4 regions of the Sedimentitalea todarodis genome follow, and region 4 is predicted to be linked to each of the others. Evidence: riboswitches for the same ligand, from Rfam matches in the RefSeq annotation. Region 4 holds a riboswitch; each other region holds the start of a gene.
What was found. A riboswitch is a leader RNA that binds a small molecule or an ion and turns the genes downstream of it on or off. The one in region 4 is predicted to bind cobalamin.
Positions count from the first base shown of each region.

Region 1: another riboswitch for cobalamin. It lies ahead of QO231_RS21780 (energy-coupling factor ABC transporter permease); the one in region 4 lies ahead of QO231_RS17880 (energy-coupling factor ABC transporter permease).
Region 2: another riboswitch for cobalamin. It lies ahead of QO231_RS16625 (ABC transporter substrate-binding protein); the one in region 4 lies ahead of QO231_RS17880 (energy-coupling factor ABC transporter permease).
Region 3: another riboswitch for cobalamin. It lies ahead of QO231_RS21225 (ABC transporter substrate-binding protein); the one in region 4 lies ahead of QO231_RS17880 (energy-coupling factor ABC transporter permease).

Region 1 covers NZ_JASMWN010000024.1:30,178-37,484, forward strand. Annotated here, with positions in the region: gene QO231_RS21770 (transglutaminase-like domain-containing protein) at 1-72, opposite strand, end outside; gene QO231_RS21775 (alkaline phosphatase) at 233-1,708, shown strand; cobalamin riboswitch at 1,962-2,171, shown strand; gene QO231_RS21780 (energy-coupling factor ABC transporter permease) at 2,216-2,896, shown strand; gene QO231_RS21785 (MerR family transcriptional regulator) at 2,970-3,398, opposite strand; gene QO231_RS21790 (SCO family protein) at 3,571-4,167, shown strand; gene QO231_RS21795 (disulfide bond formation protein B) at 4,164-4,589, shown strand; gene QO231_RS21800 (DsbA family protein) at 4,586-5,245, shown strand; gene QO231_RS21805 (copper chaperone PCu(A)C) at 5,295-5,738, shown strand; gene QO231_RS21810 (SCO family protein) at 5,738-6,364, shown strand; gene QO231_RS21815 (M23 family metallopeptidase) at 6,361-7,307, shown strand, end outside.
Region 2 covers NZ_JASMWN010000014.1:87,173-94,479, reverse strand. Annotated here, with positions in the region: gene QO231_RS16640 (ISKra4 family transposase) at 1-1,212, opposite strand, end outside; gene QO231_RS16635 (ABC transporter ATP-binding protein) at 1,296-2,057, opposite strand; gene QO231_RS16630 (FecCD family ABC transporter permease) at 2,054-3,106, opposite strand; gene QO231_RS16625 (ABC transporter substrate-binding protein) at 3,109-4,119, opposite strand; cobalamin riboswitch at 4,223-4,412, opposite strand; gene QO231_RS16620 (helix-turn-helix domain-containing protein) at 4,525-4,932, opposite strand; gene QO231_RS16615 (hypothetical protein) at 5,018-6,346, opposite strand; gene QO231_RS16610 (hypothetical protein) at 6,733-6,933, opposite strand; gene QO231_RS16605 (hypothetical protein) at 6,994-7,122, shown strand.
Region 3 covers NZ_JASMWN010000022.1:79,825-87,131, forward strand. Annotated here, with positions in the region: gene QO231_RS21210 (RidA family protein) at 1-229, opposite strand, end outside; gene QO231_RS21215 (SDR family NAD(P)-dependent oxidoreductase) at 301-1,056, shown strand; gene QO231_RS21220 (D-TA family PLP-dependent enzyme) at 1,066-2,124, shown strand; cobalamin riboswitch at 2,492-2,691, shown strand; gene QO231_RS21225 (ABC transporter substrate-binding protein) at 2,803-3,819, shown strand; gene QO231_RS21230 (FecCD family ABC transporter permease) at 3,816-4,874, shown strand; gene QO231_RS21235 (ABC transporter ATP-binding protein) at 4,874-5,644, shown strand; partial or broken gene QO231_RS21240 (IS3 family transposase) at 5,661-5,927, shown strand; gene QO231_RS21245 (tripartite tricarboxylate transporter permease) at 5,973-7,307, opposite strand, start outside.
Region 4 covers NZ_JASMWN010000016.1:66,791-74,097, forward strand. Annotated here, with positions in the region: gene QO231_RS17870 (cobyrinate a,c-diamide synthase) at 1-543, shown strand, start outside; gene cobA (uroporphyrinogen-III C-methyltransferase) at 540-1,259, shown strand; cobalamin riboswitch at 1,298-1,487, shown strand; gene QO231_RS17880 (energy-coupling factor ABC transporter permease) at 1,537-2,214, shown strand; gene cobF (precorrin-6A synthase (deacetylating)) at 2,274-3,014, shown strand; gene QO231_RS17890 (cobyric acid synthase) at 3,011-4,456, opposite strand; gene cobO (cob(I)yrinic acid a,c-diamide adenosyltransferase) at 4,463-5,071, opposite strand; gene QO231_RS17900 (NAD(P)H-quinone oxidoreductase) at 5,264-6,253, shown strand; gene QO231_RS17905 (porin family protein) at 6,362-6,886, shown strand; gene QO231_RS17910 (IS1634 family transposase) at 7,109-7,307, shown strand, end outside.

The DNA.
Region 1 (7,307 bases), on a different contig from region 4:
CAATTGTGCAATCGACGGGTGGTCGAAGTTCAGGATTGGGGTTGTTGCCAACAGCCGATCATTCGCGCTCATTTTATATCTCCTCGAATCGTCTACGTGAAGATGTAATTGCTACAGTCACTATAGATTCAAGATCCAAATTTCATTTTAGTTTAGCACACGCTGTCACAAATCTGATGCTTAAGACCCGCATCTTCGCTGCAAACTCATCCCTCTTTTCAGGAGCAAAACTATGAAGACGTTAACAGCGGTATCCGCCCTTGCCATCGCGGTATCAGGCATGGCGACAGCACAAGACCTGCCGCAGGCAGAAAATGATTGGTTCGTATCCGGCCAAGAGCGTCTGGCCGAAGAGTTGGCAAAACTGCCCAATACCAACAGAGCCGTCAACATCATTTTGATGATCTCTGACGGCAACGGCGTTGGTACAAACTACGCATCGCGTCTGTTTGCAGGCCAGCAAGAGGGCGGCTTTGGTGATGAGTATGTTCAACCCCAGGAGGCCTTTCCAAACCTCGCTCTGGTCAAGACCTACAACGTTAATGCCCAGACGCCGGACAGCGCTGGAACAGGCACGGCCATGATGGCCGGGATCAAGACCAAGGCTGGCATCATCGGTGTGAATGAAAACGTGAACCGCGGCGACTGTTCGACGCTGCCGGGCAATACCGTTGCCTCCATGAACGAACTTATGAGTGAGATGGGAAAAGAAACCGGCATTGTCTCCACAGCGCGCATCACACATGCAACGCCGGCCTCGGCCTATGCAAAGACAGTGGACCGCAATTTCGAGGCGTCAGTGCCTGAAGGTTGCGACACCCAGACTGACATTGCGACGCAGCTGATCGAGGCCATGCGTTCCGGGATGATCGACGTCGCCATGGGCGGCGGCATGCGCAACTTTCATGGTGACGAAGGCGGGCGCCGCGAAGACGGGGTCAATCTGATGGACGTAGCCCAAAGCGAACTAGGCGCTCATTTGGCGACCGATCAGGCGTCTTTCGAAAACACCCCTTTGGATGGGACCCCGATCCTCGGGTTGTTTGAAAGCAGCCACATGATGTACGAAGCTGACCGCGAAGACGAACCCAGCCTGGCCGACATGACCGGTGCGGCCATCCAGGCGCTTCAGGCAAAATCGGGGGACAATGGCTTCTTTCTTCAGGTCGAAGCGGGTCGCGTGGACCATGCCAACCACGGCGGCAACCTTGCACGCGCGGTACGTGACCAAAAGGCGTTCTCCGACGCCGTCGCGATCGCTGATGAACTGACGGACGATGCCGACACCCTGATCATCGTGACGGCTGATCATGAACATGCACTTGCCTTCAATGGTTATTGCGGGCGTGGGTCGGACATCCTTGGCCTGTGCATGGGCATCGACGGCGAAGGCGTGGCGCATACCGGAGAGCCCGAATTGGGAGCCGACAATAAGCCGTTCACCGTCGCAGGCTACCTGAACGGTGCGGGATCGGTTCTGACCGAACAAGCGGATGGTTCTTTCTTTGGTACGCGACCGGTGCTCACCGAAGAGGCCGCGACAGACCTGGACTATTTGCAGCAGGCGGTGGTTCCCAAGTCCTCCGAAACCCATTCGGGTGAGGATGTCGCCGCCTATGCCAAAGGCCCGTGGGCACACCTTGTCGATGGCACAATTGAACAGAACATGATTTTTCACATCATGAACTATGCCGCGACGGCCGAATAATCTGATTTGGTCTGATCACGACATCCCCAAGAGTTCCGCTCTTGGGGATGTTTTGCTTTTTCGGATGGAGACCAGGGAGATCCGTCCTGGGCTTAGTTTTTCTCGGAAAGTTGAAGAGATGAGTTGATGTAACTAGCTGTTTGATGGAGTAGTTTTGTGTTATTTCGCATCATACTTGGGCTAAATTTGGTTGCCACAGCGACTACACACCAACTGCATTCTACAAACCATCTTGACTCGGGCAGGCCGAGGATATCAGGTGCTCGGACTTGGTCCCAAAGCCGATTTGCGGCGGCGGGGTAAATGGGAACGCGGTAGGGACATCAAGTCCTGTCCTGATCCGAGACTGCCCACGCAACTGTGAGCGTTAGCTGCATTCCGAATACCACTGGAGAGATCCGGGAAGGTGGAATTGCCGCGATGAAGCGCGAGTCAGGAAACCTGCCAGGTACACTGTGACGCCTCTAGGGAGGCATCTTGCACGATGGGTGCAGAAAGGACGAACTAATGCATATTGAACCTGGCGTCGTGGACGGCGCAAAACTCGTACTGGGAACCGCGACTGGCGTTGCCTCAGTTGGAATTGTCGCCAAGCTCGCTGTTGATCACGTGAAGCAGAACGGTAACATCTTAGCTTTGGTCGGACGCTCCGCTGCGGCAAGCGCGATGGTGCTCGGATTCTTTGAATTTCTGCCGCATCCACCTGTTGGAGTGTCAGAAGTACATCTGATACTTGGGACCACACTTTTCCTGATCCTCGGCACAGTTCCAACAGCTATTGGTCTGATCTTTGGTCTTGTCGCGCAAAGCTTCCTGTTTTCACCCACAGACATTCCGCAGTTGGGAATGAACCTGACCACGCTCATTCTGCCAGTTTTGGCGATGGCGGCATTGGCTCAACGAATTATACCGGCCGACACCCCTTACACTGAAGTAACCTATGGCCAAGCCGCGAAGCTATCTGCGGTGTTCCAAGGTGGAATTGTCGCATGGGTGGCATTCTGGGTATTCTACGGGCAAGGATTTACAGCAGAGACCTTAGCAAATGCAGGTGCATTCGCCTCAGTCTACATCATCGTTGTATTGCTTGAACCTATCATTGACCTTGGTGCTCTGGCTTTGGCAAAGACATTCCGGAGGTTCGAGAACACAGGCCTTCCGCACGCCCGGCTCTATCAACCTGCTTAAGGTAATTAGTAACCAAGTACGACCGACCATTGTCGTTTTACACACCGTTTTGGAATGCGAGCAATTGGCGCGACTACGCGCCGATTGCATCATGGTCGGTCAGACACTCCGAATGATCGCGCAAGACTTCGAGAACCTTACAGTCCGCCGTATTCCCCCCGCTGCATTCATGAATCATGCGCTTCAGCTCTGTGCGCAGCGCTTTCAGCCGATCCATCCTTAATTCTACCTGCTTGAGTTGCCGCCGGGCGATGGAATCCGCCTCATGGCAGGAGCGGTCGGGATTATCACTGAGATCAAGAAGCTCGCGGATCGCTTCAAGGGGAAACCCCAACTGACGTGCGTGCCGGATAAAGGACAGCCGATCGACTTCATCATCGCCGTAACGCCTTTGTCCGCCTTCTGTGCGACCCGGTTCGGGCATCAAACCGATCTGCTCATAGTACCGGATGGTCTGAACCTTTGTTCCGGTCTTCTTTCCCAAACTGCCAATCGTAAGCATGTAACCTCCATATCTATAGTGTTGGTAGCTATAGCTATTGGCATGCACAAGCCACTGGTCTGTTCACGGGTCCGTGACAAACCGCCTCTGTGCCAAGAAACAGCTTGAACCTCTAGCAGCTAGAACATTTAGAACGCACGAAAAATGGGCGGAATCGGGCGCAAAACGACCAATGAGATTATCTGCGTTACAAAAAGTGCTTTGGGGACTCGCTGCGATCGCGATCGTGGGGTTCGTCTGGCTGCAAGTTTCTACCAGAGTCGAACAGCGCGCTTATGAGCCCGCGTTCCGGGCGGATTTCGAACTGACCGATCATAATGGGATGGTCCAAACAGACGAATATCTCGCAGGGCGCTGGATGCTCGTTTTCTTTGGCTTTGCGAATTGCCCCGACGTGTGCCCCACAACTCTGGCGGAGGTAGCCGCTGTGATGGACGGGCTCGGCTCCGATGCGACACAAGTCCAGCCGCTTTTTTTCTCGATTGATCCAGAACGCGACACGCCGCAAGCGCTTGCTGAGTTTATCCCATATTTTGACGCAAACATCATCGGACTGACAGGCACCGCTGATCAAATTGAGAGAACGTCCAAGACATTTCGCATCTACTACGAAAAGATTGAGGAAGCCGCTTCGCCCGACGGATACACGATGGGGCATTCGTCTCAGCTGTTTCTCTTTGATCCGCAAGGCGGATATGTCGGTGCCTGGACATATGGCACGCCGGCAGAGGAGATCCTTGCCGATCTGAAGGCGCGGATGTCGATATGAGCCGGGTGATGTCAAAAGAGACGGCTTTGACCGCCGCGTGGATCGTCGCTTTGGGGAGTTCCTTGGCCGTGCTCTATATCGGTGAGGTTCTGGGGCAGGCTCCGTGCAATCTGTGCTGGTTTCAGCGTGCGTTTATGTTCCCTCTGGCCGTCCTTCTGGGCCTTGGTCTGTGGTTCGAGGATCATCGGGTCGGTCGCTACGGCGTTGCGCTTGCCCTCGGTGGCGCTGCTATCGCGCTTTGGCATCTTGGTCTCTATACTGGAGTTTTGCCCGAGCCGATCCAACCCTGCACGGCGACTGGCCCGTCCTGCACCGGCGACAATCAGCTGTTTCTTGGAATCCCTATCCCGCTGTTGGCGCTGATTGCCTTTGCGTTTATCGGGTTCTTGTCATTTTTCTCTCTGAAGGAGCCGCGCGCGTGAAAAACAAATCTCTAGTTCTATCGGTCTTACTTGTCGGCCTTGCAGTCTTTGCCGCCGCCGTTTGGTATCAGTCCCGCCCTGGCCCGGTTGCCCAGGTTGATCCGGTCCAACCCGAAATCGCCGAAGCACTCATGCGTCCCTACTCACCTATCATGGGACCCGAAGACGCGCCGGTCACAATTGTGGAGTTCTTCGATCCCGCTTGCGAAGCCTGCCGTGCTTTCTATCCGATCATAAAGGACATCATGGCGGAACACGGCGATCAGGTCCGCGTCGTATTGCGATACACCCCATTTCATGGCGCGGCATCGGAAGAGGCGATCCGGGTGATGGAAGCGGCGCGCATGCAGGACGTATATATTCCGGTCAAAGAAGCGATCCTCGAATTTCAGCCACGATGGGCATCCCACGGTGAACCAGCGCCCGGATTGATCCTTGGCATTGCAGAGCAGGCCGGTCTGGACGTAGAGGCCGCACAAAATCAGATGAAAGCGCCGCAGACGCTCGCAATCCTTAATCAGGATCGTGCAGATGTGGAGACAATGGGCGTGCGTCAGACACCAACGTTCTATGTGAATGGCAAACCGCTTGACCCGTTCGGAGCCGACGAGCTCCGTGCGCTTGTTGCGGCCGAGGTCGCTGCAGCAGGGTCGTGACCAAGAGATCATTGAAAGGAATAGATAGGTGAAATCTCCAGTTGCCGCAGTGGCCATCGCACTGAGCATATTTTTGGGTCTACCGATCTCCTCCTTTGCAGGGTCTCAGGACATTGTGGTCGAAGATGCTTGGGCGCGCGCCTCAATCGGCAAAAACCGTCCGGGTGCAGCCTACATGACGGTGCGCAACACAGGCACGGATCCAGTGACCATATTGAGCCTTGAAACACCCTTGGCGATGATGCCAGACATCCACCGAACCACAACCGATGCCAATGGCGTTAGTTCGATGGCTCCGGCCGGGGAAATAACAATCGCGCCGGGGGAAGCTGTATCTTTGGAGCCAGGTGGACTGCACGCCATGTTGATGCGGTTGGAAACCCCGATGGTTGAAGGCGAGAGTTTTTCACTGACACTGACATTTGACGATGGTGGGACAGTGACTGTCGATGTGCCCATCCTAGGCATTGCGGCGCGAGGGCCGGAGGGCTGATGCAGCGACGGCACCTTCTCACTTATATTGGAGCAGCATCCGGTGCGTTGGCTCTCGCCCTATTTGCCGGTTGGTGGCAGGTGGACGGGCCCGGTGCCCCTGAACCGGTCGCCAAGCGACCGTTACCGTTGACCGAGATGGATTTCCAGATGACCGATCAGACTGGGACGGCTGTCGGCCCTGAATCACTTCTTGGCAACGCATCCATGGTGTTCTTCGGCTTTACCTACTGTCCGGATGTATGCCCGACCACGCTGTCCGACATCTCCAGTTGGCTCGACGATCTGGGTGAGGATGTTGCGCAATTGAATGTTGTGTTCATAACCATCGATCCAAAACGCGACACTGTTGCGGCTATGGCGGAATATGTGAGCTACTTCCATCCAGCCATCCAGGGTTGGAGGGGTTCACGGGATCAAACAATGCGGGCCGCAGAGGGATTTCGCGCGAGCTATGAAAAGGTCGCCACCGGTGGTGGTGACTATACCATGAACCATACGGCGAGCGTCTTCATGTTCGATGCTGAGGGACAGTTTGCCGGCACAATCGATTATCATGAACCAAGAGAATTTGCGGTGCCGAAGATCCGCCGCGTCCTCGCAAGAACCGAAGAAGAAACATCATGAAGCTGAGATACCTCGTAGCAAGCATCTCCGGAACAAGCCTCGCCGTTGCGCTGGTGCTGGGATTCCAGACCGACTGGAGAAAGGCCCCCGTTCCGGAGGCGCTGGCAGCCGTGTCTGATTGGCAACCGTCACCAATGCGGATGCCCGCACCGCCGGATCAACTGCTTTCAATCTACTCGAACGAGACTTTTGAACCTGTAGCAGTCGCATGGAGGGCAGAACCCCCTACTCTGCAATTTACCACTGTCGCTTTGCTTGAAGTGAGGCCCCCGGTTGAAATCTGGTCAGGGACATTGTCCGCCGGCGAAACCCTAGATGCACTGCTCTCCAAGGCAGGTCTTTCTGCAAGCGACCGCGCTGAGGTCGCGCTTGCCTTGGCTGCAGAATACGATCTGCGAAAACTGAAACCCGGATACGGCATTGAAGTCGAAACTTCCTTGTCGGGCACCCCACGCCGCGTCGCGCTTTCGGTGGGCGAAGGTGTTCGGATTGAAGCCACGTTTACAGATGAGATTGCGACACGCAGGATTGTTCCCGAGCCAGACTTGATTGTTCGCGCCGCCGATACCACCGTTCAGAATTCAATCTTTGCCACCCTTGCGTCAGCGGATGTCCCGGCTCGGTTTGCAGTGGACCTCGCCGAGATGCTGGGCGGCACCGTGGATTTCCGACGGGATCTGAAAGGGGGCGAACGACTGCAATTGATGTGGCGTGAAACGATGCTCGAGGATGAAGTGATTGGGCAACCCAGCCTGTCCTTCGCCGCGCTGACGATCGAAGAGACGCTTTATGAAGTCGTCTGGCCCGACGACAACTCTGGCAACGCCACTATCTTCATTGACGGAGAACTGCTTAGGGTCTTTGCGCAGCCTGTGAAAGGCGCTCGGCTAAGCTCAGTTTACGGCAATCGCAGGCACCCTGTATTTGGCGACGTGCGCATGCA
Region 2 (7,307 bases), on a different contig from region 4:
TTTTCCCATACGAGCGTTTCCGATATCGTCGACACAGCCTTCGGCACGGGAGGATGAAATCGGAAAACCGTTGCGGTGCCACCAGCCGTAGTTGGTGAGTGCATCCCAGTTATTTGCCAGATAAGTGTACAGTTCGCGACAACGCGCCCAGACGCGTGCTGCAGCCGCGCGCACCATGGTGTCTTCTTTGGAGAGCCTGGAGCAATCGATCATCAGGCACTGAAGACGTGTACCAGCTGTCATGATTTTCCCATGCCACAGGCACCATCGCAATGTTTCCGATGGGCGTTTGAAGAGTTCCGGCATCCCCGGAAAATTCTCCGCCTGCAAAAGCCCGTTGACGGCGTTCGCAACATGTTGAACTCGCATTGAGATATGCCACCAGTCGAGGATGTGACGGACCGGCCCCCGAACGGCGCGCCGCACCAGATTGGAAAGCGCGGGTTCCCCGTCGGAAATGACGGTGACGGGGCGATGGTCGTCCCATCCTAGCGCGCATAGATCCTGCCGGAGTTCATTGGCCGGAGACCGAACGGCTTGTTGCGCGAGGCCGAAGCGGCGGCTCATATCTGGGCTTTCGATCTTCCCAACCACAAGATCGAGGTGCCGCTTTTGATATTCTGGCCGGCATCGAATATGCGCTCCGTCATCCACAGCAGGGACCGATTGTTCACGATCACTAAGTTCTTTGGCAATTCTGCCCAGCCGATTGCGTACCGTGGTGTTCATCTGCGTCGCGCAAGGCAGAAACGTCTCCATGATCCGTGCGGCTTCCCGAAATGAGTGGCGCGACCCAAGTTCGGCTTGAAGGCGGCGCAATTCCGGGGTTGCTCGATCCGGGAATAAGTGTCCGAGCAGGGTATGTGGTCCACCCGAGATAGCTTCCGGTTTGGCGGTACAGCCACAGCCGCGAATACGCGGCACTCGCACGCGAAATCGACCGAAAAGCGTGTCGAGAACCCGAGGCCGGTAATCATGAATGGCCCTCACCTTATTGCAGGCGGGGCAGCTCCGGCCTGCTTCCGATATCTCCTCGATCTGATCGAGCAGCATCGCTTGCTGCAGTTGCCGGAGCAGCGTCCTGGCATCCTCAAGCAGGAGTCCGAAGCTTTCGGGTTGGGCTTGCCGGAACGGGCGTGAGAAATGGCCGAGTTGATGGGAGCGTTTCCTTCCGTTTTCGAAGGTGGTCTCGACAGTTATTCGGACATCCATGGAAGTTCTCCTCGCAAAGAACCGATCCTAGCACGACCAGACCCCCAAGTTTTGCCCACTCCCTGAGGCGCATGGACAATCCTTCATAGGGCATGGGAAAAATGAAGGCGCGGCGATCCATCTGGGGCCCGATGGCGCGTCGCCGTGACGCCAAAGACTTCGGCAAGGAGAGCTTCGTCGAGCACGTCTTGGGGGGAGCCTGTCGCGACGAGCCTGCCTCCGTGCAGCACCCCGATGCGGTCACATTCCATCGCCTGATTCAAGTCGTGCAGGGCCACGACGCGCGTGATCCGAAGATCTCGCACCAGTGCCAAAAGCGAAAGCTGGTGGCGGATATCGAGGTGGTTCGTCGGCTCGTCCAGCAGCAGCAGGTCCGGCGATTGCGCCAGCGCGCGAGCGATGTGGACGCGCTGCTGCTCGCCGCCTGACAGGGTATGCCAGTGGCGCGTGGCAAAGCCCGCCATTTCAACCGCCCCGAGGGCGTCCCCGACCGCCATGTCGTCGGCCACCCCCCAGCCACGCAGGGGCGAGAGGTACGGTGTGCGCCCGAGTTCCACTGCGTCGCGGACGGTCAGCCGGTCGGTCGTGTCGGCTTGCTGCTCGACGAGGGCGATGCGCTGCGCACGTGTGCGGAGGGGCATCCAGGCAAGATCCTCGCCGTCGGCCAGGACGCGCCCCGATGACGGGCGGCGCAATCCTGCCAAGCATCGCATGAGGGTCGACTTGCCCGAGCCGTTGGGGCCCACAAGGCCGAAAAGCTCGCGTTCGTGGAGGCGGAACGACACGTCCGACAGGAGCGGCGTGCCATGGACGCGTGCGCAGAGGTCGCGGACCTCCACCTTCATCTCCGCGCGCCTCGCACAAGGATCAGCGCGAAGGTCGGCGCGCCCACCAGCGCCGTGACCACGCCGATGGGCAAGACCTGTCCAGGCACGAGGACGCGGCTGATCACGTCGGCGGCCACGAGGAACACCGCCCCCGCAAGCGCCGAGGCCGGCACCAGCTGATCGTGACGTGTCCCGACGAGGAACCGCATGGCGTGGGGGACGACCAGCCCGACGAAGCCAATTGCGCCAACCTTCGAAACCAGCACGCCGACCATGATCGCCGTGGCGGTGACGAGCGTGCCGCGCAGCGCCGGTACGTTGATTCCGAGGGAGGCTGCGCTATCGGCGCCGAATGTGAACGCGTCGAGCGCACGTCGGTGCCACAGGCAAAGGCTCACGCCTGCAAGGGAAACGAGGGCGCAGGCACCGACATCCTCCCACCGGATGCCCGACAGGTTGCCCATCAGCCAGAACATGATGCCCCGCGCCTGCTCGGCATTGGCGGAGCGGGCGATGGTGAAGGCCGTCAGGGCGTTGAACATCTGCGACCCGGCGATCCCGGCGAGGATGATCGCGGCCGCGGCCTGGGTGGCGCGCCCTCCCCCCGCGCCGCCGCTGACCGCACGGGCAAGCGCCGCGACGCATCCAAAGGCCAGCAGCGCCCCGGTCAGTGCGCCAAACGACATTGAGATCGCGCCGCCCCCCACGCCCGCGACCGTGACGAGGACCGCCCCGGTCGAGGCACCCGCAGAAAGGCCCATCAGGTAGGGATCGGCAAGCGGGTTGCGCAGAAGCGCCTGAAGCACCACCCCGGTCAACGCCAGCCCCGCCCCGCAACAAGCCGCCACGACGGCGCGGGGGAGGCGATAGCTCCAGATGATCCCCGCCTCTATCCCGTCCACCGGATAACCCGCCTCCCACAGGTGGTTCGCGAGCGTCCGCAGCACCGTGGCGAAGGGCAGCCGGGTCTCCCCGATTGCTGTGCCGGCCAGGATGGCGAGCCCGAGAACGAGGGGAGCAAGCCAGAGGCCGCGCCCCCGTGCGACGCGTGCAGGCGCGGCCACCATTGTCATTCGAAGGACATCTCCGAGAGCGCCTGCGACAGGGTTCCCAGCCCGTAGATCGACCGCATCGTCGCGCTCATGGCGTGGGCGTCCATCTGCACGATCCGCCGCTCCTGCACGGCCGTCATTTGGCTTGTCACGGGATCGGTGCGCAGGAACGCGAGTTTCTTCTCCACGTCGTCCGCCGGGAAGCGGCGGCGGTCCATGTAGGCGATGACGATGATGTCTGGATCCGCGCGGGCGATGCTCTCCCACCCGACCGTCGGCCATTCCTCGTCGGACTCGATGATGTTCTCGATCCCGAGATTCGACATCATGTACCCCGGCGCGCCGAGCCGCCCGGCCACATAGGGGTCAATCTCCAGATCTGCGGAAGAGAACCAGAAGACGGCCGTCAGATCGCCCGGCAGATCGAGGCCTTCCGCACGCGCGATAGCATCGCGTTCGGATGCCTCCAGTTCCGCGACCAGACCCTCGCCGGCCGACTGCACGTCGAAGATCGCCGCAAGCTCGCGGATGCCCTTGTAAACCGAGGCGGTGTCGAAGGCGCCCACGCGCGTGCCGTCCCCGCCGGTGGAATTGTCCTTGGTGTCGCAATCGGCGGGCATGATGTATGTCGGAACGCCAACGTCACGGAACATCTCGCGGGTGCCCACGATCCCGCTTTCGCCCACGTGCCATTCATATTGCACGGCGACCAGCCCCGGCTTCTTCGCGACCACGCTTTCGAAGCTGGGATCATTGTCGGCCATCCGCTCGATCCCCTCGTTCACCTCCGCGAACTCCGGCAGGACCGGATTGAACCAGACGGAGGTGCCCGAGACCTTGGGCGCAAGGCCGAGGGAATAGAGGATCTCGGTCGCGGACTGGCCGATGGTCACGGCACTGCCCGGGGCGGTGTCGAAGGACATCTCCACGCCGCAATTCGTCAGGTTCAGGGGGTAGGTTGTTTCTTGCGCATGCAGGGGCAGCGCGGCGCTGGCCAGCAGGGTGGCCGTGATCAGTGTCTGTTTCATCCGTTCTTTCCCGTCAGATGGGACCGGCAGGGACAAAACGCGAAACAGTGTGCGATCATACGGGACGCGACAGGTTTCCCGCCCCGGCACACCCCGTCCGATCGTGGTTTCACTCGCGTCGGCAGGTCTCCTGACTGGCGGGTCGCGACACCTCTCGCCTTCCCGGAACTCACCCAGTGGCATATCGAGAGGCGCTCGCCGCCTACAGTTGCGGGGGCAGTTCCGTTTCCCGGCCAAGGCCGGAACGGATTCCCTTTTCATTCCCGGAGGAAACCGACGGAACAAGCAATTGCAGGATCTACGGCCAGCGGCAAGCACAGAATGAGCAGGCCCTTCGCCAATCGCAAATTGCCGACAAAGCTGCCGTTCGGAGATTCCGCAGCATTCGGTAGAGTGGGCGCGCAGTCAAATTTCGCGGCACGGTGCCTCAACCCCACTCCCGCCGGAATGTGAAGAATCCAGACCAAACTCTGCAGCGATGTAGGTCCTGATCTCAGCTGTCGATCGGCAGAAGCGAGCCTGCAGCCAGTCGCATAGCACGGTTTCCTGATCAGAGGTCATGCGAGACTTGCCGCCCTTCCAGCCATCAAGGGCAAGCGCTTCCCAGCCACCGTCCCGATAAGACTTGTACCAACTGCGAATGGTGTCGTCGTCCAAGTACAGAAATTTCGCGATCTGCACGCAATTCTCGCCATCGTCGAGCAGCAGGATCGCATTCGCCCTCCGCGCGACGCCATGGTCCTCGCGCTGAATGCGCACGCAGCACTCAAGTTTGAGGCGTTCCGCTGGGGAAAGAAAGTTGTTCCGGATCATTGGCTTACCCGAATCGTTCCAAGCCTCAACGTCAAGTCGCCAAATTCGGCAAGTCAAAGACTCCGAGTATAACTGAGCAATTTCTTCAGCTTCCCGGACAACCCAGCGAGAGCCCGTTTGCGGAAATGGATAGCTTCAGGAACTCGGCCTGATAGCTATTGAGGTCCTCGCCCGTCGGTGCCTTCAGCAACAAGTTGTTGCGGTCCGTCGCATTGTTGGGATCGTGCCGCGGTTCTCCGGGCCGCAGCGGCTCTTTCGATATGTCTCTGTCAGGATGAAGAAGTCCCAGGCCATGACCGATCTCGTGGGCGATGGTATCGCCACCCCCCTCAACAATGCCCACAGGGGTCATGCGCTTGTCCCGGCGGTGCGTCTCCAGTGGACCGCCCACGCCGAGTACCTTGCCGTTTTGATCGTCAGGTTTCTGGGGCGAACGCTGAACGTCGGAGGCATAGAATATGTGAACACAGCGCCGCTTGAAGTCGAGGGTCGCATCGTACTGAAAACCATCGAACAACCATTGGAACGGCCGGATCTTCTTGGGTTCTGTATCGTCCTTGCTGTAGATGACTCCGGTGTTGGTGAAGAGCGTGTCGGCAAGGTTTGGGTCGCCCTGCGACGAATTCATTTCAGTCGGATCGAGCACGCGCACACCGCATAGACAAAATTGAAACCCCGACGGCGCGAAGATCGTGTTGGCGTGATGGATGTCTTCCACCACCTTGTCGACCGAGGCAGGGGCCGGGCGCAGTGAAATGCCCATGCCGGTCGCTCCGGCAGCTAGCGCAGAAGCGCCTACTTCCCGTCCACCGACCTGCCGACCCTTCAAAATCCAGACGTAGAGACAATAGCAGGGCGGAATGACTTCGACCCAATAGGTATGATGCCCGTAAGGGCCCGGCGCATCGCCCGGCGTCGTGGGTGGTCGGTGCATCCAACCGGATCGCAGTTCGTGGAGACTGACCTTCGCATCCGAAAGGCTCCGGTGTTGACCTTCAGCAAGAGGCGGAAGCCCGCCTCGCCGTTTGGCCGCCGGTTCATCACGGGCCTCCATCGCTGACATCGTCGAAAGGCCAGAAAAGAGCTGCGATAGGCCAGACAAGACTTCCGTTAATGGTGCCGGGTGGGCTGGGATCGAAGGACGAGCAATCGGAGGAGTGATTTCTTCGGGTAATGGCAATGGCTGCGGCGCCTGCGTGACCAATGGGTTCCCAAAGTTCAACAGGCCCATTTCGTCAAGCTCTTGCAGCCTTGCTGGGTCGACCTCGACAACCTCAAGCAGGTCGTCGCCCGACCAGAGGGGACGCTGGGACCTCCGATCGAGAAGGGGGGCCAAAACATCCTCGGACACATTAAGGAGAATGGCGATTTCTTCTGGCGGTAGATAGTTGATGTCGCGGTTCAGGCCGACCATATTTTGTCCTTCCAAAGGGCCCGACCAGTCGAAACCAATGTGAGTTCCCTTCCGATTGCGGGCGCCAAAATCAATTCATTCGTGTGCTCTTACTCATCCAAATTTGGGGAGCCGTGATGACGGCTCACCGGACGAACATGGAAAGCCAATTAGAGTTGGCTGGGGCATTCACTTCAGGGTCCGGCGCTTGCAGAGAATACTACAAAAACCGATCTTTTCAAAGAACTACCAAGTTCCTCCCGCTAGGCAATCAGCTCAGCCAAACACCGAGACTGTAGAATTCTGCGTTAAGCACGCAGTTTTCTCGATAGTATTTGTAGCGGTTGAAATTTGACGATTCTGCATTCGATCGCGAACACAATGCTGTTGGTTTTAAAGTCTCCAGGCTACACGATCCGGTGGCAGGCCTGCTCCGGCAGGCCGACCCGCCGGGGGGCCGTGTAAATCTGGCTGGCCGTTGCAACTGCAATTTGATTGGTTGCTGTTGCCAGATTAAACAATTTAGCCTGAAGACAATAATCGCGGATTTTCACAGAACGGTTCGGATAGACTTGCGCGCCCAATGTGATGAGGTACTTCTCAACCATTGGGGAGCAGCCGCTCCGTAACCTGCAACGGACGATGGGATTGAACGCATGGAACATCGCATGACGCAGACAGCGAACTATGCCGCTTTCGCCATTTCGACTGCGCTCATATCCGTATCGGCCCTGGCGGCGGATCGTATTGCAGGGCGCGTGGAGGTCGGCGGCGGGCGATTTCCGGGGCGGGGGTAACCCTTCGGCTGGCGGGATCAGACGCCCCCAGGAAGCTTGCAGAGGCGACGACGAAGGACGATGGCGGCTACGACAGCCAAGATGGCCCTTTGGATGGAAGCGGTACAATGGCCGCAACTCATGTTCGGTACGCTTAATCTGATCATCGCAATCTCCTTTGACGACATGCATGTAGGGCGTTCCGG
Region 3 (7,307 bases), on a different contig from region 4:
CGCGGTCGCGCAGCCACACGGTCGTCTTGATCACATCCGACATGTCGCACCCTGCCATTTTCAGAACGGCCCCGATATTGTCGAGAACGGCACGGGTTTCCGCCGCGACACCGCCTTCGGCTTTCTTGCCGTCGACCATCGGGACTTGCCCGGAAACGAAGACGAAATCGCCCGCCCGAACGGCCGGAGACAATGGGACCTGTGCGGAACCGAAAAACTCTTTTGACATGAAATCCACTCCTTTGCTGGCTTCGCAAGGACCATCCCCAAACCCACCGGAAATTCAAGAAGGCATTTGCCATGATCCGATTTAACGAGGTTCGTGTTGTCATCACCGGGGCCGGAGGCGGTGTCGGAAGTGCCTTGACCAAAGGGTTTGCCGCCGCAGGTGCACAGGTCGTCGCCTGTGATGTCGTCGGGGCTGAACTTGCCGCGCCGCATATCGCCGAAAGCCATTTCTTTGATCTGCGCGACAAGGCCCAGATCGCTGGCCGCGCACAGGAGATACTGGCCAACGGAACGCCTCATGTGGTCGTGTCGAACGCCGGTTGGACCCGTCAGGAGACCCTGGCCATGACAACGGCGGCGGGAATCGACGACGAAATGGATTGTAATTTCAACGGCGTGGCATTGCTGACACATGCGTTGCTGCCGGCGATGCGCGATGCGGCTGGTAATCGTGCCTTTGTGTTCATCTCGTCCTGCAATGCATCAAGTCATTTTGGCAATCCCGTCTATTCGGCGGCCAAGGCCGCGACGATGGCCTGGATGCGCGCCCTTGCAGTCGAAGAGGCACCCAACGGTATTCGCTCCAACGCCGTTGCGCCCGCCTCCATCCGGACCGGAGCGTGGGAACACCGGCTTGCGGCGGACCCCACGATTTTGGACAAGCTGCAAAGCATCTATCCCATGGGCCGTATCGTGACCCCTGAGGAAGTGACAAATGCGGTTCTGTTTCTGGCCTCGGATCTGGCATCGGGCATCACCGGCACCACCCTCGCCGTCGATGCCGGGCTGTCAGCGGGCAACCTGCCGTTTCTAGATGCCATCAGATAAGGGTCCGACATGGATATCAATGACGTAGACACGCCTTCCGTTTTGATCGACCTCGACAAGGTCGATGCCAACCTGAAGGCCGCACAAGACTATGCCAATGCACACGGTCTGATCTTGCGACCACACGTCAAGACCCACAAACTGCCGCGCTTTGCCAGGTTGCAACAGGATCTGGGCGCCGTGGGGATCACCGCTCAGAAGCTGGGCGAAGCCGAAGCGATGGCGGATGGCGGGATGGATGATGTCTTCCTGCCCTACAACATCCTGGGTCGGACCAAACTGGATCGGCTTCATGCGCTGCACCAGCGCACTACACTCTGCGTGACAGCGGACAATGCGCCAACCATTGCTGGCTATGCAGCACGTTTCACAGATCCCTCGCATCCGTTGGCCGTCCTGGTCGAATGTGACACCGGCGCGGGGCGTTGCGGGGTGCAAACGGCCCACGAGGCTGTTGATCTGGCAACAGTCATTGACGCCGCCCCCGGCCTGACCTTTGCTGGCTTGATGAGCTATCCACCTCAGGGCAAGACACAGCATGTGCAGACTTGGCTAACAGACGCCATTGACGCACTGACGGCGGCGGGCCTTCCACCCGAACGGGTTTCCATTGGGGGAACCCCGGACCTGATGCGCGCCGCCGAAATCCCCGCGGCGAACGAGTACCGGCCGGGAACCTATATCTATGGGGATCGGATGCAGGTGGCCTGGGGGCATGGCGCATTGGATCGCTGCGCCCTGACCGTGCTTGCGACAGTTGTCAGCCGCCCAACGCCGGATCGTGCCATTCTGGACAGTGGTTCCAAGGCATTGGCCGCCGATCTTTGTGGTGCGGAGGGGCATGGGCACATCACGACCTATCCGGAGGCCGTAATCACAGCACTGTCCGAGGAGCACGGCATCGTTGATCTGTCAGCTTGCGCGCATCGCCCTGAAATCGGCGAGCGGTTACAGATCATTCCCAATCACTGCTGTGTCGTCACCAACCTCTTTGATCATGTATACCTGATGCGCAATTCTCGGATTGAAGAGACGGCCCCGATCACCTCGCGGGGCCGTCTCCGCTAAATGGATCTTGGCGATTGTTGCGTAGGTCCGGTCCGAGAAGCGATCAGGTGACTCAGGGATTAGACCCATTTTTCCGGGTCACATATTAACCGCACCGCGCTGACCCCAAAGGCTGAATTCATCGAAAGCCTGCACCAGTCGGTGGTCCTCCTCGGCGTCACTTGCACTCGTTCGCAAACCGGTCAGAATCGGTCCAATTCGTTCGTCATTTTGCTATTTTTTCAACTTAATCCAATTCGCTGAGGAGTTCCTCACGTTTCGCAGCTCGCATAGCTGACGCCAGAACATCCCATCAAACCACCTCCGGAAAGCAACCCGATTTCTGGCAACACTCGAATGGCGTTGATCTTGCATCGCAGAATATTTCCTTCTATCAAGGGTCGTCGGTTTTCTTTAGAAAATAATAGGGAATTCGCAGCGCGCCCCAAGCGCGTGAAACGTAACTGCCCCCGCAACTGTGAGCGGCGAGCCACGTTCTGAAGTAACCACTGGGCCATGACAACCCGGGAAGGTGGAACAAGGCGCTGAGCCGCGAGTCAGGAGACCTACCGACGCACACTGTAACCGGGCGGGGATGTCCGGGGTGGATCGTGGTTGTCATCGGGCGGGATTATCCGCTTTCCTTGTCTTTCGATCTTGCCCCATGCCTTAGCCCACCAATGGCACAGGAGCCATTTGATGACGAAACACTTGATTGCGCCCGGGGTGATGGCGCTGGTCCTGACGTCTACTGCTGTCACAGCGCAGCAGACCAGCTATCCGCTGACAATCGCCAATTGTGGCCACACCCTGACATTCGAGGGGCCCCCGGAAAATACGGTGGCCTTGGGTCAATCCACGACCGAACTGCTCTACCTGCTCGGGCTGGGCGACACGGTTTCTGGTACAGCGGTATGGTTCAACCCGGTCCTGCCCCAATTCGAGGAATTGAATGACGGCATCGAGCGGCTGGCCGACAACGATCCCAGCTTTGAGAGTGTGGTCAACAAGAAGCCCGACCTCGTGACAGTGATGTACGAATGGCATGTGGGCCCGGAAGGCATCGTTGGCACCCGCGAGATGTTTCATGACGTCGGCGTACCAACCTATGTCATGCCCACCGAATGCGAGAAAAAGGACAACCTCGTGGGGCTGGATGGGACACGGTCAGAGCTGTTTTCGACCGACCAGCTGTACAAATCGATCGCCCAGCTTTCCGAGATCTACGACGTGCAGGACAGAGGCGCCGCACTGATCGAAGATTTGAAAGCAAGCGAATCCAAGGCGATCGAAAAGGCAAGCGGACTGAGCCTGCCCGACGGCACATCTGGCCTGTTCTGGTTCTCTTCGGCCGAAATTGATACCAATCCATTCGTCGCCGGGCAAAAGGGTGTGCCGGCCTACATGATGGACAAGCTGGGCGTCGAAAACGTCGTGACTTCGGACGAGGAGTGGCCAAGCGTGGGCTGGGAAACGCTGGCCAAGGCGGACCCGACTTTTATCGTGATCGCCGAAATGGACCGCCGCCGGTTCCCGGCCGACGACATCGAGAAAAAGCGCGAATTCCTGATGAACGATCCGGTGGCACGCGAAATGGCTGCCGTGAAAAAAGGGCGTATCATCACCATCGATGCCCACGCCATGAGCCCGACCGTCCGCGCAATCTATGCGCTCGATCAGGTGGCGGATGCATTGGCAGGGTATGATTTGAAATGACCGTGATTGACCGGCAGGTGAGCCGGTCCGTATCAGGCAGAGCTTGGCACTGGGCGGTGATTGCACCGCCCGTGCTGCTGATTGCGTTGATGGCTGGCACAGCGCTTGGCGAAACCCCGATTCCCTGGGATGTGGTGGCGCAGGTGCTGGCCAACAAGATGTTCGGCGCGGATTATCCGGTCGACAGGATCGACGAAGGCATTGTCTGGAACTACCGTTTTGCGCGGGCGGTTGTAGCCGCCTGTTGCGGCGCGGGGCTGGCCCTGTCGGGCGTCGTCCTGCAGGCACTGTTGCGCAACGCGCTGGCTGACCCCTATCTCCTTGGCATTTCCGCAGGTGCGTCCAGCGGCGCCGTCGCCGTCACCGTCATGGGCATCGGCGCCGGTGCTGTTTCACTATCGGTCGGGGCCTTTGCCGGGGCGATATTTGCCTTTGGCTTCGTGGCCATGCTGGCCCATGCCGCAGGGGGCGGCGCGGGATTGCGGGCGGCAGGCGTGATCGTCTTGGCCGGCATTGCCGGATCGCAACTGTTCAGCGCGCTGACCGCTTTCATGATCGCCAAATCCGCCAGCGCCGAACAGGCGCGCGGCATCATGTTCTGGCTCATGGGCAATCTCAGTGGCGTCCGCTGGTCCGATACCATCAGCGTGATCCCCGCAACGCTGATCGGGCTTTTCGCCTGCCTCGCCAATGTACGCGCGCTTGATGCGTTTACCTTTGGAGCCGACAGCGCCGCGTCGTTGGGGATTGCAGTTAGACGCGTCCAGGTGGGGCTGATTGGCGTGGCCGCCTTGGTGACAGCGGTGATGGTGTCGGTTACCGGCTCCATCGGGTTTGTCGGGTTGGTCATCCCACACGCCATGCGCCGGATCGTGGGCACAAGGCACAGTGCGCTGATCCCGGCCTCGGCGCTTGCAGGGGCCGTGTTTCTGATCGCTGCAGATGTGATTTCCCGCATGATCATTCCCGGGCAGGTTCTGCCCATCGGGGTCGTCACCGCGCTGGTGGGCGCTCCGGTTTTCGCCCTGATCCTAATCGGACGGAGGACCGTGTGATGTCTTTGAGTTGCAATGCGCTTGGCTGGTCGGTCAAGGAAAAGACGATTGTATCCGATGCGACCCTCAAGGTTCGGACAGGCGAAATGCTGGGGCTGGTCGGCCCGAACGGATCCGGGAAATCCTCCTTGCTTCGCATGTTGGCCGGTATTCAAAAGCCGTCTTCGGGTCGCGTGTGCCTGGGCGAAACGCCCATGTCAAACATGCGCCAACGCGACATTGCCCGCAAGCTGGCCCTGGTCGAACAACATGCCAACACCGAGGATCGCATCACTGTACGTGAAGCGGTGGAGCTTGGCCGCACACCCTTCCTGACGGCACTCAGGACATGGCGGTCAGAAGATGATGCCATCGTCGCCAGCGCGTTGGCCGCTGTCGACCTGAAAGGCTTTGAAGACCGGTTATGGCACACGCTGTCGGGGGGCGAACGCCAGCGCGTCCAGATCGCCCGGGCGCTCGCGCAAGCGCCGGACATCCTGTTGCTGGACGAACCCACCAACCACTTGGATATCGGCCACCAACTTGCCATCCTTCACCTGGTCAGGGGCCTGCCGGTTACATCTGTGATCGCGCTGCATGACCTGAACCAAGCCCTGCTTTGCGACCGGATTTGCGTGATGGAGGCTGGACGCATCGTCGCGCTCGGCGCGCCATCCGAAATCCTGACCGAAGCGCGTCTGCGCGATACCTTTGGCGTCTGCGGACACTTCATGACCGACCCCTTCGATGGCACCGCTATCATCCGTTTTCATAGCGCGCGCACAGGATAAGAGCCGATGTGGCACGTTCCTGTGCGAACACAAACTGGAACACTCCGTGAGGGGCCGCAGAGGCAATTGTCGTGACAATGCCGTCGCGGAGAACTTCTTCCATCTCTTGAAACGACAGAAGGTCACGCGACAGAAACATCGGACGCGCGACGAAGAACGGCGCGATGTCTTTGAGAACATCGAGCTATTCTACAACCCCAACCGCAAGCACACGAACACCGGCATGCTGTCGCCCGTTGACCATGAGAACAGACAGCGCAAACTGAAAAAGGCAGGTGTCTAACAATCCAGGGGCACCTCGCCTCCAGGTTGCGAAGATGCAGCCGGTTCAGTCAGGAGTGGAGACACCCCGACGCTGGGAGGCGCGTGCGCGCCAGGTGCGCAGACCTGGAAGCACCACCAGGATCGCTGCAACGATAAGAAGAACCATGGTCATCGGCCGTTCCCACATGAAGCTGACGCCGTCATAAAGCTGCATCGAGCGGGCAAAGTTGTCTTCAAGCATACCGCCAAGAATGAAGCCGATAAGTAGCGGCGGTAATGGGAAGTCAGCAAATTTCAGGATCGTGGCCATAACTCCGAAGGCGACCAGAAGCAGCAGTTCAGTCGAATTGTTTTGTCCAATATAGGCGCCCATCAGCGTGAAGAAGAGGATGAACGGGATTAGGAAAGTGCGCGGCACCGCGAGAATCTTGGCGATGTAGGGGATGAGCGGCAGGTTCAGGATGAGCAGTACGAGGTTGCCGAGGTACATCGAGATGATAACCGACCAGAAGATCTCGGGCGAGTCGACCATCAGGCGCGGGCCGGGTGTAACGTTCAGTGCCAGTAGCGCGCCCAGAAGGATCGCCGTGGTGCCTGATCCCGGGATGCCCAGAGTCAGCAACGGCACGAACGAGCCGGTGGAGGCCGCGTTGTTGGCGCTTTCTGGTGCCGCAAGACCCTTGACGGATCCCTTGCCGAACATCTTCTGCTCTTCGGCCGAAGCGATGTTGCGCTCGACGGCATAGCCCAGGAAAGAAGCAATGGTCGCGCCCGCACCGGGCAGCACGCCGATGAAAAAGCCCTGAACCGACTGACGGCCGATGACGGGCGCGATCTGACGGCCCTCTTCGCGGGAAATACGCAGGTTCGTAATCTTGCCACTGTCGCCCGACCGTTTCGAGCGGGCCGGGTCAAGCACAAGATAGATCGCCTCGGGCAAAGCGAACATTGCCATCGCAAGCGTGATGAACCCGATGCCAGATTGCAATTCCATCATGCCGGCAGTGAAGCGTGGCGCATTGAAGAGTGCAGAGGTTCCTACAGTTGCCAGCATCAGGCCGACAATGGTCATCAGCATGGCCTTGGCGACGTTGCCGGTACCGGCGAAGGCAGCGATAGCCGAGAGACCGACAACCATCAGGGCAAAATACTCGGCCGAGTGGAACAGCAGTGCGACCGAGGCCAGCATGGGAGCGAACACCATCAGAAGAAGTGCGCCGATCGTCCCGCCCGCGAAACTGGCGATAGCCGCAATGGTCAGCGCCTTGCCAGCCTTGCCGTCGCGCGCCATCGGATAACCATCGAAACTGGACGCCACAGTCGAGGCGACGCCCGGCGCGTTGATAAGGATGGACGAGGTGGAGCCGCCAAAGATCGCCCCGTAGTAGACGCCTGCAAG
Region 4 (7,307 bases):
ACCTATCCGCATCTGTTGGAAGGCTGGCGCGCTGCTGGGGCCGAGATCCTCCCGTTCTCGCCGCTGGCCGATGAACCACCCGCGCCGGATGCGGATCTGGTCTGGTTGCCGGGTGGCTATCCGGAGTTGCATGCCGGGCAAATCGCGGCAGCGAACCGGTTCCTCCACGGGCTGCGGAGCCACGCGGAAAGCCGCCCGGTCCATGGTGAGTGCGGCGGCTATATGGCCTTGGGTGAGGCCTTGATCGACAAGGATGGCAACCGGCACCGGATGGCGGGGCTTCTCGGGCTGGTGACCTCATATGAAAAGCGGAGATTCCACCTTGGTTATCGCAAGGCGACGCTGACGGCAGCAATGCCCGGTTTTGCCGCCGGGTCCACCCTGCGCGGGCACGAGTTCCACTACTCCACCATCCTCGACCAACCCGATACACCGCTCGCCGATGTGCGGGATGCCGAAGGCGCAACAGTCGCCGAGACCGGTTCGACACTTGGCAACGTCACCGGAACGTTCTTTCACCTGATCGCCGAGGCCACGGTGTGAGTGGGTTTGTCTCGTTTGTCGGATCGGGTCCGGGAGATCCGGAATTGATGACCCTGAAGGCCGTGGATCGGATGAAGCAGGCTGATGCGATCCTGTTCGACGACCTGTCCTCTGGTCCGATCCTGTCCCATGCCCGTCCGGGGGCCGATCTGGTCGGCGTCGGCAAGCGCGCGGGCCGACCTTCGCCAAAGCAGGATCACGTGAGTCGCCTGCTGGTGGACTATGCCTCGGACGGTGCGCGGGTGGTGCGCCTGAAATCCGGCGATGGCGGCATGTTCGGACGCCTCGAAGAAGAACTGGTCGCGCTGCGCGCGGCAGGCATCCCCTTTGAAATCATTCCCGGCGTTCCCTCCGCCTGCGCGGCGGCGGCGGCGGCTGGCATTCCGCTCACCCGGCGGCTGACTGCGCGGCGGGTGCAATTCGTCACCGGCCATGATGTCGCGGGACAGTTACCAGAAGACCTCAACATGGCGGCACTGGCGGATGATCAGGCCACCACCGTTGTGTTCATGGGCAAACGGACCTTTCCCAAGCTGGCGGGTATGTTGATGGAACATGGTCTGCCCGCCGATACCCCTGCCCTGCTGGCCGAGGCGGTCGGAACGCCGGAACAGGCCCTGCATCGCGGCACCATAGCCACATTGGCGGACCGGCTAGCGAAGGAAAGCGGCACGGCACCTGCGCTGATCCTGTACGGGCCGCTGTCAGAGATCTGAATGCCGGATTTGGACTTGACGCAAGACGCCTCCGTCACCCATGAAGGAATGTACGGTGCCCATGCTCGCAAGGCTTGGGATAATAGGGAACAGGGTGAAATTCCCGGACTGCCCCCGCAACTGTAACAGGGGAGTATGCGTTCACGTAACCACTGGCTTGATGCCGGGAAGGAACAACGCATGCGACGATCCGAAAGTCAGGAAACCTGCCGTGATGGAACCGATCGAGCGATGACCAAACACACCCGCCGGGGTTGGCGGAAAAGGAGATTGAAACATGCATATCGAACCCGGAGTAGTCCACGGCGCCAAGATGATTCTGGCCGTAGGAACGGCGGCAGCGGCCGCTGGCTATTCGCTGAAGCTGATTGCCAGCGAACTGAAGAGCCGCTCTGTCCTCTCACTTGTGGCGCGCAGCGCAATCGCGACGGCTGCGGTATTGATCTTTTTTGAATTGTTGCCGCACTTTCCCGTCGGCATTTCCGAAGTGCACTTCATCCTCGGCACGACCTTGCTGTTGATTCTGGGGATTGCACCGGCGGCGATCGGATTGGCGGCCGGACTGGCGATACAGGGCATGGTCTTTGCTCCGACCGACATGCCGATGTATTTCGTCAACATCACCACCCTGTTGGTGCCCCTGTTCGCCATCGGTGCCCTCGCGCGCAAGGCACTGCCGCAGAACGTGGCCTATGTTGATCTGAAATACATGGACGTGTTCAAACTGTCGGTGGCCTATCAGGGCGGCGTTGTCGCCTGGGTCGCGTTCTGGGCGTTCTATGGTCAGGGTGTGGGTGCCGAAACCTTTGCCGCAGTCACCAGCTTTGGCATGGCCTACATGATGGTTGTGCTGATCGAGCCGCTGGTCGATCTCGCGGTTCTCGCCGGTGCCAAATCCATCAAGGGTTTGCGCGGGTCCGGTCTGGTTACAGACCGCCTGCATAACGCCGCATAAATCAACTGACATCTGGGGAAAGGCCTCGTCCGATTGCGGGACGGGGCCTTTTGTTTGCCATGCAAGAGTTGTTGCTGATCGGGATCGGGACCGGAAACCCGGATCATGTCACCCGGCAGGGTGCCGGTGCGATCCGCCGTGCGGACCTGATCCTCATCCCACGTAAAGGGGCCGGGAAATCAGACCTTGCCGGCTTGCGGGAAACGATCATCAATGCGGTTACTGATACGCCGCCCCGACTGTCCTATTTCGACATCCCCCAACGGCGCGATGACGATGGCTATTTGCGTGGGGTCGATGCCTGGCACGATGCGATCGCGGCCCGGTGGCAGGCGGCGATCGGGACCAGTCCGGAAGCCAAGGTGGTGGCGCTGTTGGTCTGGGGCGATCCGTCGCTTTACGACAGTTCCCTGCGCATCGCCGCACGGCTCGACCCCCAACCACGCACCCGGGTCATTCCCGGCATCACGGCGTTGCAGGCGCTGACAGCGGCGCATGCGATCCCGGTGAACGAGATCGGAGCACCTTTGGTCGTGACCACCGGTCGGCAGTTGCGCAAGAACGGCTGGCCGCAGGGGGTTGAGACAGCCGTGATCATGCTGGATGGGGAATGCTCTTTCGGTACCCTCGACGCCGCAGAATTTGACATCTGGTGGGGGGCATATGTGGGGATGGACGAAGAACTCCTGATAAGCGGCGCATTGGATCAGGTCGCCGATCAAATCCGCACCACGCGCGCGCAGGCCCGCGCCGAACATGGATGGATCATGGACATCTACCTGCTACGCCGCCGGAACTAGCGCGCGACCGCCAATATCCTCTCCACATCCAGATGCGCCTCGATATGGTCGGCAAGCGCGTCCAGCGTCGCCTCGATGCCCGAGTCATATGAGTTGCCCGCGCTCTCGGCATCGAGGCTGGACAGAAATGCCGTGCGGAAACCGTCATGGCGGAAAAGCCCGTGCAGATAGCTGCCCATGATCCGGCCTGTGCTGCTGATCGCCCCTTCGTCATCGCCGTTGATGCGGGCAAAGGGGCGGACACAATCTGGCCCAGCTGTCTGACCAATGTGGATTTCATAGCCGTCGAACATCTGCCCCGACGCTACATGTTCCGCATGAACACGTGTCAGGCGTTTCGCCGGTTCCATCACCGTTGTCACATCCAGCAAGCCCAATCCCGGGGTTTCCCCCGCCGGACCCTCGATACCCTGCGGATCGTGCACCGTTTGCCCGAGCATCTGGTAGCCCCCACAAATGCCAAGCACATGCCCCCCGCGTCGCACATGGGCGGCGACGTCTATGTCCCAGCCTTGCGCGCGCAGAAAGGCGAGATCGCCCCGTGTGGATTTGCTCCCCGGCAGGATCACCAGATCTGCATCCCCGCGGATCGGCTGGCCGGCGCGCAGCATGGTCAGGGTCAGGCCGGGTTCTTGTGCAAGCGGATCGAGATCGTCAAAATTGGCGATACGCGACAGGCAGAGGCAGACCACGTGAAACGCCCCCCCATGCGAGGCCGAAGTGATATCCAGTGCATCTTCGGCAGGCAGTTTCCAGGCATCGGGAAACCACGGCAGAACGCCAAATCCCGGCCAGCGTGTGCGCTGTTCGATCAGGGCATAGCCATCGTCAAACAGGCTGGGATCGCCGCGAAACTTATTGATCAGAAATCCGGCAACCGTGCCCTCATCCTGCTCTGACAGCACCGCCTGCGTGCCGACCATCTGCGCGATGACCCCGCCCCGGTCGATATCTCCGGCCAAGATTACCGGAACATCGGCGGCAATCGCAAACCCCATGTTGGCAATGTCGCCCTGACGCAGATTGACTTCCGCAGGGCTTCCTGCGCCTTCGACGATGACAAGATCATGCGCAGACCTGAGCCGCGCAAAGCTTTCGAGCACCGCCTGCATCAATGACGGTTTCAATCCCGCGTAATCCCGTGCACGGACGGTCGTTCGGTGTTGACCCTGCACCACCACATGCGCCCCGACATCGGTTTCAGGCTTGAGCAGAACCGGGTTCATGTCTGTATGCGGCTCCAGCCCGCAGGCCAGCGCCTGCAACGCCTGTGCGCGCCCGATTTCGCCGCCATCCACCGTGACGGCGGCATTGTTGGACATGTTCTGCGGCTTGAACGGTGCAACCGACATCCCCCGCCGCCGGGCCGCCCGGCACAACCCCGCAACCAACATGGATTTCCCGACGTTGGAGCCAGTGCCCTGTATCATCAGCGCAGGCATGGAGCGTCAGAACTCCACGCCGGCCTGTGCCTTGATACCATCGCGGAACGGGTGTTTGACCAGTGTCATTTCGGTCACCAGATCGGCGGCCTCGATCAGTTCGGGCTTGGCGTTGCGTCCGGTCAGAACAACGTGTGTCATCGCGGGTTTCTCGGTCAGCAGGAATTCGACCACCTCGTCGATGTCCAGATAACCATAGCGCAGGGCGATGTTGATTTCGTCGAGCAGGACAAAGGTGATCTCGGGGTTGCGAATCAGGTCCTTTGCCTTCGCCCATCCCGCCTGTGCCGCCGCGATATCGCGTTCGCGATCCTGGGTTTCCCAGGTAAAGCCCTCACCCGAAATCACGAAGGTGCATTCGTCGGAGAACCTGTCGCGCAGGAAGTCGGCCTCGCCGGTTTTCCAGTTTCCCTTGATGAACTGCACCACCGCGCAGGGCATGCCATGCGCAATGCAGCGCATCACCATGCCAAACCCGGACGAGGATTTCCCCTTGCCCGGTCCGGTGTGCACGATTATCAACCCTTTCTTGTCGGTCTTGGTGGCCATCATCCGGTCACGCGCGGCCTTGATCTTGCGCATCTTTTCGCGATGGCGTTTGTTGTCGTCTTCCATTGCTCTGTCCTGTGCGTCGGGGCGAAATCGGTTTCGCCTCTTTCTATACCAGCCACCGGACAAACGCGATGGGCGCACTGCATCAATTTCACAGCAAGGCCGGGCCGACACAAGCGCCTTAGCGTTTGCCATTTTTGCTGGCAAATCATAGGGTTTCCCTCAAACTCGACGTGCCTGATCAGGAGAACCCGAATGCTGCCAGAAACCATGAAAACGGTAGAGATGCGCGAAGCGGGCAAGCCCGAAGTTCTGGTGACGGGCGAGCGCGAGGTGCCAACGCCAAAGGAAGGTGAAATTCTGATCCGCGTGACAGCGGCAGGCGTCAATGGCCCCGACCTGGTACAGCGGCGCGGTCACTATCCGCCGCCAAAGGGCGCATCCGATTTGCTGGGTCTGGAAGTATCGGGCGAAGTCTGTTCGATTGCCGCGGGCGTCACCGACTGGTCCGTCGGGGACCGTGTCTGTGCCCTGACCAATGGCGGCGGCTATGCGGAATTCGTCGCCGTGGACGCGGGACATTGCCTGCCGATCCCGGAGGCTGTGGCCGAACAGGATGCGGCGGGATTGTGCGAAACCTATTTCACGGTTTGGAGCAACCTGTTCTTTGAGCAACCGGACCCAGAGGGCAAACTGCTGTTGGTGCATGGGGGCGCGGGCGGCATCGGGTCGACCGCCATTCAACTTGGCAAAGCGCTCGGGATGCGGGTGATCACAACCTGTGCCAATGCAGATGATTGCGCCTATGCCGAGGGATTGGGGGCCGAACGGGCGATAAACTTCAACGACGAAGATTTTGTCGATGTGGTGCGCGAGGCGGGCGGAGCCAATATCATTCTGGACATCATCGGCGGAGACTATGTGGCCCGCAACGTCAAGGCCGCCAGTCCGGATGCCCGGATCGTGCAACTGGCGTTCAATGCCGGTTCCAAGGTCGAAATCAACCTGATGCCGATCATGCTGAAACGGCTGATCTATACGGGCTCGACCCTGCGATCGCGCCCCGAGAGTTTCAAGACGAAGGTCGCCTCCGATCTGCGTAAGAGGGTCTGGCCAATGTTTGCAGCGAGGCAACTGTCGGCGCAAACCCACCGCGTGTTCTCCTTTGAACAGGCCGCCCATGCACATACAATGATGGAAGATGCCGCGCACCGGGGCAAAATCCTGCTGACGCCTTGCGACTGACCCTCCGAAACGATCAGGCAAAGACACGACCATCCCCATAAATGGCGAAGTTCGCGCAATTCTCGGGTGTGCTAGCCCCTATTGAGAACCGCTCAAGGGGAAGTGCCGATGAACAACCTGATCAGGTCGGGCTTACTTATGATCTCTGCGATTTCACCATCCCTTGCCGCCGCAGAGGGCTGGACCGGTTTCTATGCCGGGGCGCAAATCGGCTCAATCGACACCGACATCTCTTTCTACGGTCGCACCATGAGCGAGGATTCCGGCACCTACGGTCTGCTCGTTGGCTACAACCACGCCTTCGCCAACAAGTTGGTGCTGGGTGTAGAATTGAACGCCGACAAGTTGAACTACACGGAGATGCCGTTCAAGCATGACCTGATGGCCCGCCGGATCAAGACACGGTTGGGCTATGATTTCGGCAATGTGATGCTCTACGGCACCCTCGGCTATGCCGAGATCGGCGATGGAACCGGGAACAACGAGGACGGAACCACGGCGGGCTTCGGTGTTGACTACAAAGTCACCGATGCGCTTGTACTGGGCGCCGAAGTGCTGCGGGATTCCTTTGAATTTGCGCCCATCAATATGAACATCACGTCGCTTCGCCTGCGGGTCAGCTACCAGTTTTGAGGGTCACGCGAAAGGCCGCGTCGGCCTCGAGTGCTGCGGCATCCGCCGGGTCCCGAACTTCGCCACTTCGTCTTGGATTTGATCCCGATTGGGCGGTGCTGAGTTCAATGGAATAAGGGCTTCCCGCATGCGGAGGGTGGGGTTTTGGTGAAAGTTGTGTTGTGACACGTCGCAGACATTTCAGATATTAATGCATGTCTGAAAGAGAATTAACGTTGCGACATGTATACCAAGATCACGAGATCCGGCGGGCGCCAGTATCTGCAGCTGGTTGAGGGCTATCGCAACGAGCAAGGGAAGGTCCGCCATCGGGTCGTCGCCAACCTTGGACGCCTCGAAGAACTTAAACCGGCGAAGCTTGATCCCCTGATCGGCGGCCTCAACCGAGCGCTTGGCCGCAGCGAGAACCCGGCTTTTCCCG